One region of the Shewanella sp. SNU WT4 genome, then DNA from elsewhere that is predicted to be linked to it. Evidence: predicted binding sites of a transcription regulator. Region 1 holds the regulator's gene; each other region holds the start of a gene.
What was found. Region 1 encodes sigma-54, which starts transcription at its own class of promoters, with help from an activator protein. Its sites were predicted from a motif close to GTTGGCACGNNNNTNGNNT; they were not measured.

Region 1 (2,208 bases):
ACCGCCACTCACTAGTAGCTTGGCTTCAGCAATCTGCTGATTTTTTTCAACATTTAAAACAACATGCACATTATTGATCTGTTCAAAATGACGTTCAAGCTTTGTGAACTTGTTTTCAACATACTCGCGTAACGAATCGGTTACTTCTACGTGGTGCCCTGTCAGATTAATTTGCATAGATGCCTGCCTCCAGTGAAATGGTGGGTTATAAACTTTTACGCTGATTGGACGGTGGGATCAACATAGCTTCTCGATATTTAGCTATGGTGCGCCGTGCAACGTTAATTCCCTGTTCTGCCAAAAGCTGAGCCATTTTACTGTCACTCAGTGGTTTCTTTTGGTTTTCTGCAGCGACTAGCTTCTTTATAAAAGCTCTAATTGCTGTAGAGGAGCATTCTCCGCCGTCATCCGTGCCTACATGGCTAGAGAAAAAGTACTTTAATTCAAAAATCCCCTTAGGGGTATGCATATATTTTTGAGTCGTCACCCGTGAAATCGTCGATTCATGCATTTCAACGGCTTCAGCTATGTCATTAAGAACCATAGGTTTCATCGCTTCTTCACCAAACTCAAAGAAACCTTGCTGGAACTCAACTATGCAAGTCGCCACCTTTAGAAGCGTATCATTGCGACTCTCTAAACTTTTAATAAACCATTTGGCTTCTTGCAAGTGGCCGCGAATAAACTGACTATCGGCTTGATTGCGACTGCTGCGAGCCATGGCGGCATAATGCTGGTTTACATTCAGTTTAGGCATATTATCGGGATTGAGCTCTACAACCCAACGACCATTTTTTTTGCTGACCGATACATCAGGGATCACGTATTCATCGCTATTTGGCGTAATTAACGAGCCGGGGCGCGGATTTAAGGTCTGGATCAGTTGCAGCGCATATTTGACATCATCTTCTTTGAGCCGAGTTTTTCGCATTAATAAACGAAAATCTTTGGCGGCTAAGACATCCAAATGTTCATCAATCAGCAGTCTAGCTTCCGCTAAATATGGTGTGTTTTCATTAAAATGCGACAGCTGAATAAGTAAACATTCGCGCAAATCTCGGGCGCCGACACCTATGGGATCAAAATGCTGAATCCGTTTAAGCACAGCTTCCACTTCATCAAGCTCTATATCGTCATCATCACTAATGGCATCCAGAATTTCAGCAGTCGATAAGGTGAGATAACCGCGTTCATCAATCGCTTCAATAATAGTGGTAGCAATGGCGCGATCGGTATCGCTAAACGGAGTCAGATTCTTTTGCCATTCTAAATGCTCATACAAGCCTTCGCAGGTTTCACCTTGAAACGGCATGTCATCATCGCGCAGATTAGCAGAGCCTGTGTTACTAGTTGCGGTAAACACTTCATCCCAACTGCTATCAAAAGGCAGCTCTTCTGGCATAGTTTCTTGGGTGAGGGCATCACTAGTATCGACACTTGAACTATCGCGCTCCATATCGACTTCATAGGAGTCAGCTTCAACGGCATCAGCTTCATAACTCATGTCGCTGCTGTCTGCTGTATTGTTGTCATTGGTTTCTAGTTCTTTGTCCTGATTCTTAACGTGAGTGACATCGAACTCGTTGCCTTCCGTCGCGGCTTGGATGGGATCATATTGCTCTTCATCCAATTCTAATAGCGGATTAGACTCCAGGGCTTGCTGGATTTCCTGCTGTAGTTCCATGGATGATAATTGCAGCAGACGAATGGCCTGCTGCAATTGCGGAGTCATGGTAAGTTGCTGACCCAGTCTAAGCTGGAGTGACGCTTTCATAATTACCGCTATCCCTACTTATGAGAGTTGTGATGGAAAACACTGAATAATAAGCGTATATCACAAAGTAAAAGACGACCTTACTGATCGCCTTGTTAACGTTAACTATAGCCTGAATTGTTCACCTAAGTACACTGCGCGCACTTGTTGGTTATCTAATATTTCAGCGGGAGTACCTTCTGCAATCAATTCGCCATGGCTAACGATATAGGCATGCTCACAGACGTCTAAGGTTTCACGGACGTTATGATCTGTGATTAACACCCCAAGCCCGCGGCTTTTGAGTTGTTCGATGATCTTTTTAATGTCGATCACTGAAATGGGGTCAACCCCTGCAAATGGCTCATCAAGTAGAATAAACTTAGGATTAGCCGCTAATGCTCTGGCAATTTCAACTCGGCGCCGTTCACCGCCTGATAACGACATGCCTTGCG
Region 2 (2,208 bases), 1.8 Mb from region 1:
GCTTGTTTGTCATCAGGGTCATGCTCCCTTAGCATTCAAAACAAACCTTCCCCGGTTTATCTACCTGAACTCAAACATATTGGGGTGGATGCCGATCGCAGTCTTTGACCTTATCGTACTGTAAGGTGATGATGCTTAAACGCAGAATTGTGATTTAACGTTTATCCATTAATAAGTACATATTTATTACTCATTAATTCGGCAATAGTGCCCATACGTTTAGCACTATTGCAGCACCATATTGCCTGTTAATTCGTGTAGGCAATGGCGACGTTTCAGCCCATAGATGCGGGTTAACCGGTTCATGTTCTTCATCCGTCCAATACTTAGTCTAGAGGAGCATCTTGGCTTAACGAATTCGCCTCACTCCCCGTTGTCAGCGAGTTACATCACCTTATCAGCATACGATAAGTCACTGCCGCTCAGACTCAACTATCTGCACAACCAGATAGTGCCATAAACAATGTAGCTCCTACCGTAGTGTTCATGTATTTCAGATAGACTCGTGGTTCGTTAAAGCATTCCATGCTAGTGCTGAACTCCGGGCACACCGTAGGTGACATCACCAACCCAAACTTCATTCGGAGCAGTGACAGCGAATTGTCGACCTAGGTGATTAGGGATTTCAATGTGTTCTAGTGTCGCTTTTCGGTATTTGTGCTTAGGTACCTGACAGCTAACTATACCAAGCTCCTTCATCAACTTAGTGGCGCGATAACGGCTTAGCGAGATACCTTGCTGGCTAACCATATCTGCAATCGTTCTAGCACCTGCCGAGCCGTTACTTGCAGTGTGTACTTCGCTAACTAAACTTCGAAGCTTTACTTTATCTGCGTTTATGGTTGTTGGCCGTTTTCTCCAATACTTGTAACTACTACGATGAATACTGAACACTTCACATAATGTTTTTATGCTGTAGCTCTGCCTGAGTTTCTCAATTATTAAGAATTGTTCAGTGAGTCCGACATCAACAGAGCTGTGGCTTTTTTTAATATTTCGTTGTGCTCCTGGAGGCGAGCTAGTTGCTTTTTTAACTCTCGAATTTCAATTTGTTCTGGTGATATAGGTGATGCTTTAGGTTGCTTACCTTGTCGCTCTTCTCTTAATTGCCGAACCCACTTATCCATAGTTGATTTGCCCACATTCATAGCTTGAGCGGCTTCAACAATTGAGTAATTTTGGTCTAGTACTAGTTGTGCAGATTCGAGTTTAAATTCTGCACTAAACAGTCTTCTTGTACGTTTTTTCATAGTGTCACCTGTTAACTTATGAGGTGATGATATCACCTCTAACTAGGTGGCCAAATTCACCGTACCACTACAAGGCGGCGCACGGGATAGATGGCACAGAGCTTGCTTTCTTATCCTGTATTCAGACGCCAGTAGAAAGATTGACGGAGCAGCATGGATAAGTTCATTTATATCGCCATGAGTGGAGCCAAGCAGAATATGCATTCGTTGGCCATTCGCGCTAACAACCTAGCCAACGCCAATACCGACGGTTTTAAAGCCGACATCGAGCAAGCGCGCTCAATGCAAGCCTTTGGCCATGGCTTACCAACTCGGGTGTTTGCCATGACAGAAAATCCTGCCGCCGATTTTACCCCTGGCAGTATTCGCACTACCGGCCGTGATTTAGATGTCGCTATCAAGGATAAGGGCTGGTTTGCGGTGCAAGCGGCTGACGGCAGTGAAGCTTATACCCGTTCTGCCAGCTTACACATAGATGAATCTGGTTTACTGCGTAATGATCGCGGTAATCCTGTCATGGGCGATGGCGGGCCGATTGTACTGCCCATCCCTATAGAAAAAGTCCAAATTGCCACCGATGGCACTATTTCTGTCAGACCCCAAGGGGCGGCGGCCAATGTTATCGAAGAAGTCGGGCGCCTTAAGTTAGTTAACCCGGATGAGAAAAATCTGATGCGGGGTGAAGATGGCTTATTTCGGCAAATGTCGGGCGAGATAGCGCCTGTGGATGAAGCCGTGTTAGTTCAAGCGGGCGCCGTTGAAGGCAGTAATGTCAATGCCGTCCATGAAATGGTGTCGCTTATCGACTTGCAACGTCAATTTGAAATGCAGGTAAAAATGATGAAAACCGGCGAAGAAATCAATCGCGCCTCCACCGCATTAATGCGCATTAGTTAGGAGTAGAGGATATGCATCCAGCACTATGGATTAGTAAGACCGGGCTTGATGCTCAGCAAAC
Region 3 (2,208 bases), 1.8 Mb from region 1:
ATTCACTTAACTTATTTTACTGCTAACTGTTTTGCTGCTAACGGTTTTGGTATTGACTGTATTGCTATTAACTGGGTTTAAGCGAGCTTGTTCAAGGTTAAAGCTTAATTAGCTATTTAAGTTATTGCTTAACCACAACATCTTGTACTTGAATACCACCGGTGCCAAGCGCTTCCTCAAACACGCCGCTGGCACTGAGTTCACTCACTTGATCTAAGCGAAAGGTTAACTGGCTTGGGGTTGCTAGCGAACGCATGCCACTGAGCCTATCTGTGATATCGCGTTTTAAAATTATTTCGACTGTATCTTGCAAGTTCATGCCATGGCGACGGCCAAGATTGATGACTAATCGATTGCCTTCCATTGCCACTATTTGCCCGAGGGTTGGCCTGCATACTAATTCGTTATCTAAGTCTTTAATGGCATCAATTAATAGCGCATCTATGCCTTGCCCATAGCGCGACTTCCAAAATACTAAGCTATTGGGTAACACTTGTTGTTGTTTTTCAAAGGGCCAAGCCGCTTGGTGGGAAAAGAGCTTTTGCCAAATAACTTCGCCACTAATGCTGTGAATGAGGCTAAAAGTCACAGCAAAATGGCGTAAGGGATCATTTGCCATCAAGCCAAACATACTCTCAGTGGCTGGTAGCAACGACATATCTTCGATATTAAGCTGCAAGATATATTGGCTGTCAGTGGTTTTGCCGAGCCAATCGGGCAAGCGATAACCCCGAGTTTGCCCAAGGCTAGTGTCTATGTCTAAGCGGTCATTACTGTGTAATTGTGCAAACGACTTATGGCTGTATGCTTCCATTTGTTTGGCGAGGCGATTGGCTAGCTCAGTTTCAAAGTTAACTAACTGACCATAATTAAGTTGGCTGCGATCTTTAATTGTGGCCTGCGGCACTAAAATCGCGGCCGTAAGCGATGCTGGAGTGCATTGCTCTTCATAGGCAGCTTCATCTTGCACTAAAAGCGCGATATTGACTTGAAGCTCATCGCCAATAATGAGTTCAGAAATCATTTTCATTGACTGAGTTTGCAGTTGCTGCGCCATATTCCATTGATTATTAATGATGTGGCCTTGATCTACCGTGGTTTGGCTTTGCATGGTAAAGCCTTGGCTGAGGCCAGCATAAGTGATGGCTTGTTTAATGGCTTCTTGGCGGGCAGCATCGATATTATCGTTTTTAATACTCGCTTGCCCAGTGGCATTAACCCAGCGCGCTGCCGTGGCATCAAAGCTTATGCTGATACACAGTAGGCTTAGCAATAATAATGACTTGGTTTTCACTCTTATCTCCTTAGCGTCAAGGGCTTGACTGCATGAGCATCCATTGGCGTATCTTTTACGGCTTAATTTTGCTAGATGAACCAACAAAGCGCTGATTGTGCTAGCTATCTGCTGACATTGTTTCGATGTCAGAGTGTCAATGCCTGTGTTAGTTAGCGATGTAAGCAATAAACATGCCCGTGTTTGCAATCATCAATATAGGTATGAAGCTATGCACTTAAATGGCAGTGATGGTTGGAGATTTTTACTATGCGGCCGTTAATGCTATGGGAGGCGCATGTGTTTGAGTGTTTTAGATAGAGGGTTTTAGCTGCTGCTTTGAGTCTAGGCCGTATGGAATTTGCTATTTGGGCATTTGAGATGAGTAGATAAGTGTTGGTTCTTGGGCTTGGTTTGATTCCGCTTTCTTGGAAAGTGGAAAGCGGAAAGCCTCATCATAAATACCTAACGCTAGGCAAGTTTAAACGCTTGCTGATTGCACCTCGGTATTAGTTTATCAATTACTCTATTTTGGTATTAGGTTTGCATAATTAACGCCAGAGCAGTTAAGCCAGATGAAATAGGGGCGCGTGTTATTTCATTATTTTGAAGTATTCGCGGCCGAAGTATGAGGGATGATGATGAAAAAGTTGCTGAAAGTGGCATTGTACGGCATCAGTGTGCTGGCATTAGCCAGTTGCACCCTTAAAGCCAAAGAGCCACTGCCTTTGCCGCCGGGTCACTTACAAGATGGCAATGGGTTGCCGCCTACGGCCGTAATGGATCATTTGGCGGCGCGCATAGTCAATGACTTAGTGCGCCATCATAAAGACTATATTTTCAGTAAGATGATGTTAGTAGCAACCCCAGTTACAGTATCAGAATTTAATCAGAGCAGTGATTTCGGCCGGCAACTGCAACAAAGTTTGATGACC
Region 4 (2,208 bases), 1.9 Mb from region 1:
ACTTGGCTAACGTTTTGGGTTTTAGTGGCATCCAGGCTTGCGCTAGCTGTACTTGGTAATACATTTATGGTTTTAGGTTCATTTTCAACCACTTGAAATTTTGCATCGGCTAACAAACTTGCCATTTGCTTATCGGTTAGCGGTGCATCTTGCGGCGTTAATAGTGATTTGCTAAGTTGTGAAGCCATGCTCCCTTGGCTATTTAGCGGCGATTGAGCCTCAAGATTAACGCCAGCATTTGGCGCACTATTCACTAGTCCCTCGCCTAAAATGTTACTGCGACTTTGTGGGCTTTGATTAAGTGCTGAATGGCTATTGGCATGTAACTGCGCTGTAGCGCTGGCTGATAGCTCAGCTTGATAGCCCTTCTGACTATTGGCGTTATCATTTAGCGCCGGTTTAGGATGATTCGCGCCATCACTCAGTACCAAGCTATTAATGTCCTTACCACTGACAACCGTAGCAGCCAGCGCATCTTTCGCGGTTTGCCATTTAGGTTCAGTATTTGGCAAAGGCTCACCAGAGGCGGCTAAGGTTTGCTGCAGCATGGCAGCCAAACTATGAGCATCAAGCTTATCCAATGCCTTAGCCTCCAGCCCTTGCGTGCTTAACCACTCTTTGAACTGCGCTAAATCATTGCTTGATAACTCAAGTGCTTGCCCTTGCTGCAATTGCTCCCAAGTATTGGTTAGCAAATTCTGTAACTCAGGCGGTAATGCCTCTTTATCATTGCCTTGCTGCCACTGAGCTAATAAGGCCGCAAGTTCATTGAGTACTTTGGCATCTATGTCTGTGGGCTGTTCATGCCCCAATGTCAGCGCTAATAGCTGCTCTAGTGAAAGCTCTGCCTCAGGTACTGCGCTGCCTTGCAGTAAGGCATCAAGCTCTTCAACCGCGAAACTGAGTTCACCATCTAAACTAGCATCGGCCCCAGCTAATTGATTGACATTGAGGGAATCAAGGGCTGAGTCATCAATACCTAACTGACTAAACATCAGCGTCATAAAATCGTCACTGCCAAAATTTTTGCCAAGCGGCAAGTGTTTATCTTGACTGACAGCCGGCTTGTTAGCTTGATTAACGTCATGATTTAACGGTTTAGTTTTATCGGTTAATGCGGTGTTAGCATCGCTGTTTTTAACAGGCTTAATCTCGGGATTTCTTGGTGTGTCAGTACTTGTTTGCTGGGCGCGCACAGCATCTTTACTTGCCGCGTCGCGATTAGCGGCATCTCTGCGGCTGTCATTGGCCGCCCTTTGATCAGCGGCAAGCTTATTATTAGCCGCCATTTGGGTATTTTCTTGCTGTAACTGCTCAGCTCTTTGCTGCCTAGCATTGGCGGCGGCCGTTAACGCGGTGGAGAAATCACTATCACGGCTAGATGCCACTTGACTGCGCGTATTAGCTGAGCCGCTATTGACTAAACTGGCGTTAGTTGAGCTGCTATTTACTGCCGTAGTGACTACAGGCGCTAAAAACACAGATTGATTTTGCTGCATGCTATTCTCCGCCAAGCCTTGATTGAATCTTAACCCGCATTTACTCAGGCCAGTTCCATGGGAGCGTTAACCTTAATCACAATGACAGTCACAGTGACAATAACGGCAACCACTCCCTATTGACCTAGTTATAAGCAATTTAAATGCCACAAACTAAGAGACTTAGGAATTGCAAGAGACAAGTTCAGAATAGCAACAGCAAGATAAGCAAGTATGAGGTTCGGCAAGCCTTAACGTATCAAACCCTAACGCCTTTTGCCTGTCGGGTAATTAGCGAATGGTGCGTCTAGCGTATTGATTAACCACAAACTCATCTTGCTGCTTTTGCTCTAATCGCTGCGCCTTAGCATTGGCTTGCTGGGCTTTTTTACCCAGCAGTTGCTCGACCGATTTACGTTTTTGCTGGCGCTGCAACCAATGCGCCTGCCTATGCTCACGAATATTATTGGCATCTGTAATGGTTTTAAGCTGATTAGCGATGGCGTCATCGATTTGGCGAATGAAGCGCTGAAATTGATGATAATAATTGGCGCTAATATCTTGCCCGAGTTTATTTTTTAACTGCTGCATGTAATCCAAGCGATATTGATTGAGAGAGGCCAACTGCTGCTGGCGTTTTTGGCATTCAAGCTGGGCACTTTTTAATTGCAAGGCCGCCTGCTGCTCAGCTTCTGTCACTAGTTTTAGCACTGTTAGCAGTGGATCTTTA

Region 2: a site for sigma-54 is predicted at 1,340-1,358, ahead of flgF (flagellar basal-body rod protein FlgF). Genes of this name have one in related genera too.
Region 3: a site for sigma-54 is predicted at 1,457-1,475, ahead of FJQ87_RS14455 (flagellar assembly protein T N-terminal domain-containing protein). Genes of this name have one in related genera too.
Region 4: a site for sigma-54 is predicted at 1,632-1,650, ahead of FJQ87_RS14265 (flagellar hook-length control protein FliK). Genes of this name have one in related genera too.

The regions. Positions count from the first base shown of each region.
Region 1 covers NZ_CP041151.1:956,986-959,193, forward strand. Annotated here, with positions in the region: gene hpf (ribosome hibernation promoting factor) at 1-177, opposite strand, end outside; gene FJQ87_RS04295 (RNA polymerase factor sigma-54) at 206-1,774, opposite strand; gene lptB (LPS export ABC transporter ATP-binding protein) at 1,880-2,208, opposite strand, start outside.
Region 2 covers NZ_CP041151.1:3,195,857-3,198,064, reverse strand. Annotated here, with positions in the region: partial or broken gene FJQ87_RS14380 (IS3 family transposase) at 553-1,250, opposite strand; gene flgF (flagellar basal-body rod protein FlgF) at 1,404-2,147, shown strand; gene flgG (flagellar basal-body rod protein FlgG) at 2,159-2,208, shown strand, end outside.
Region 3 covers NZ_CP041151.1:3,209,740-3,211,947, reverse strand. Annotated here, with positions in the region: gene FJQ87_RS14455 (flagellar assembly protein T N-terminal domain-containing protein) at 122-1,294, opposite strand; gene FJQ87_RS14450 (FlgO family outer membrane protein) at 1,909-2,208, shown strand, end outside.
Region 4 covers NZ_CP041151.1:3,172,001-3,174,208, forward strand. Annotated here, with positions in the region: gene FJQ87_RS14265 (flagellar hook-length control protein FliK) at 1-1,499, opposite strand, end outside; gene fliJ (flagellar export protein FliJ) at 1,770-2,208, opposite strand, start outside.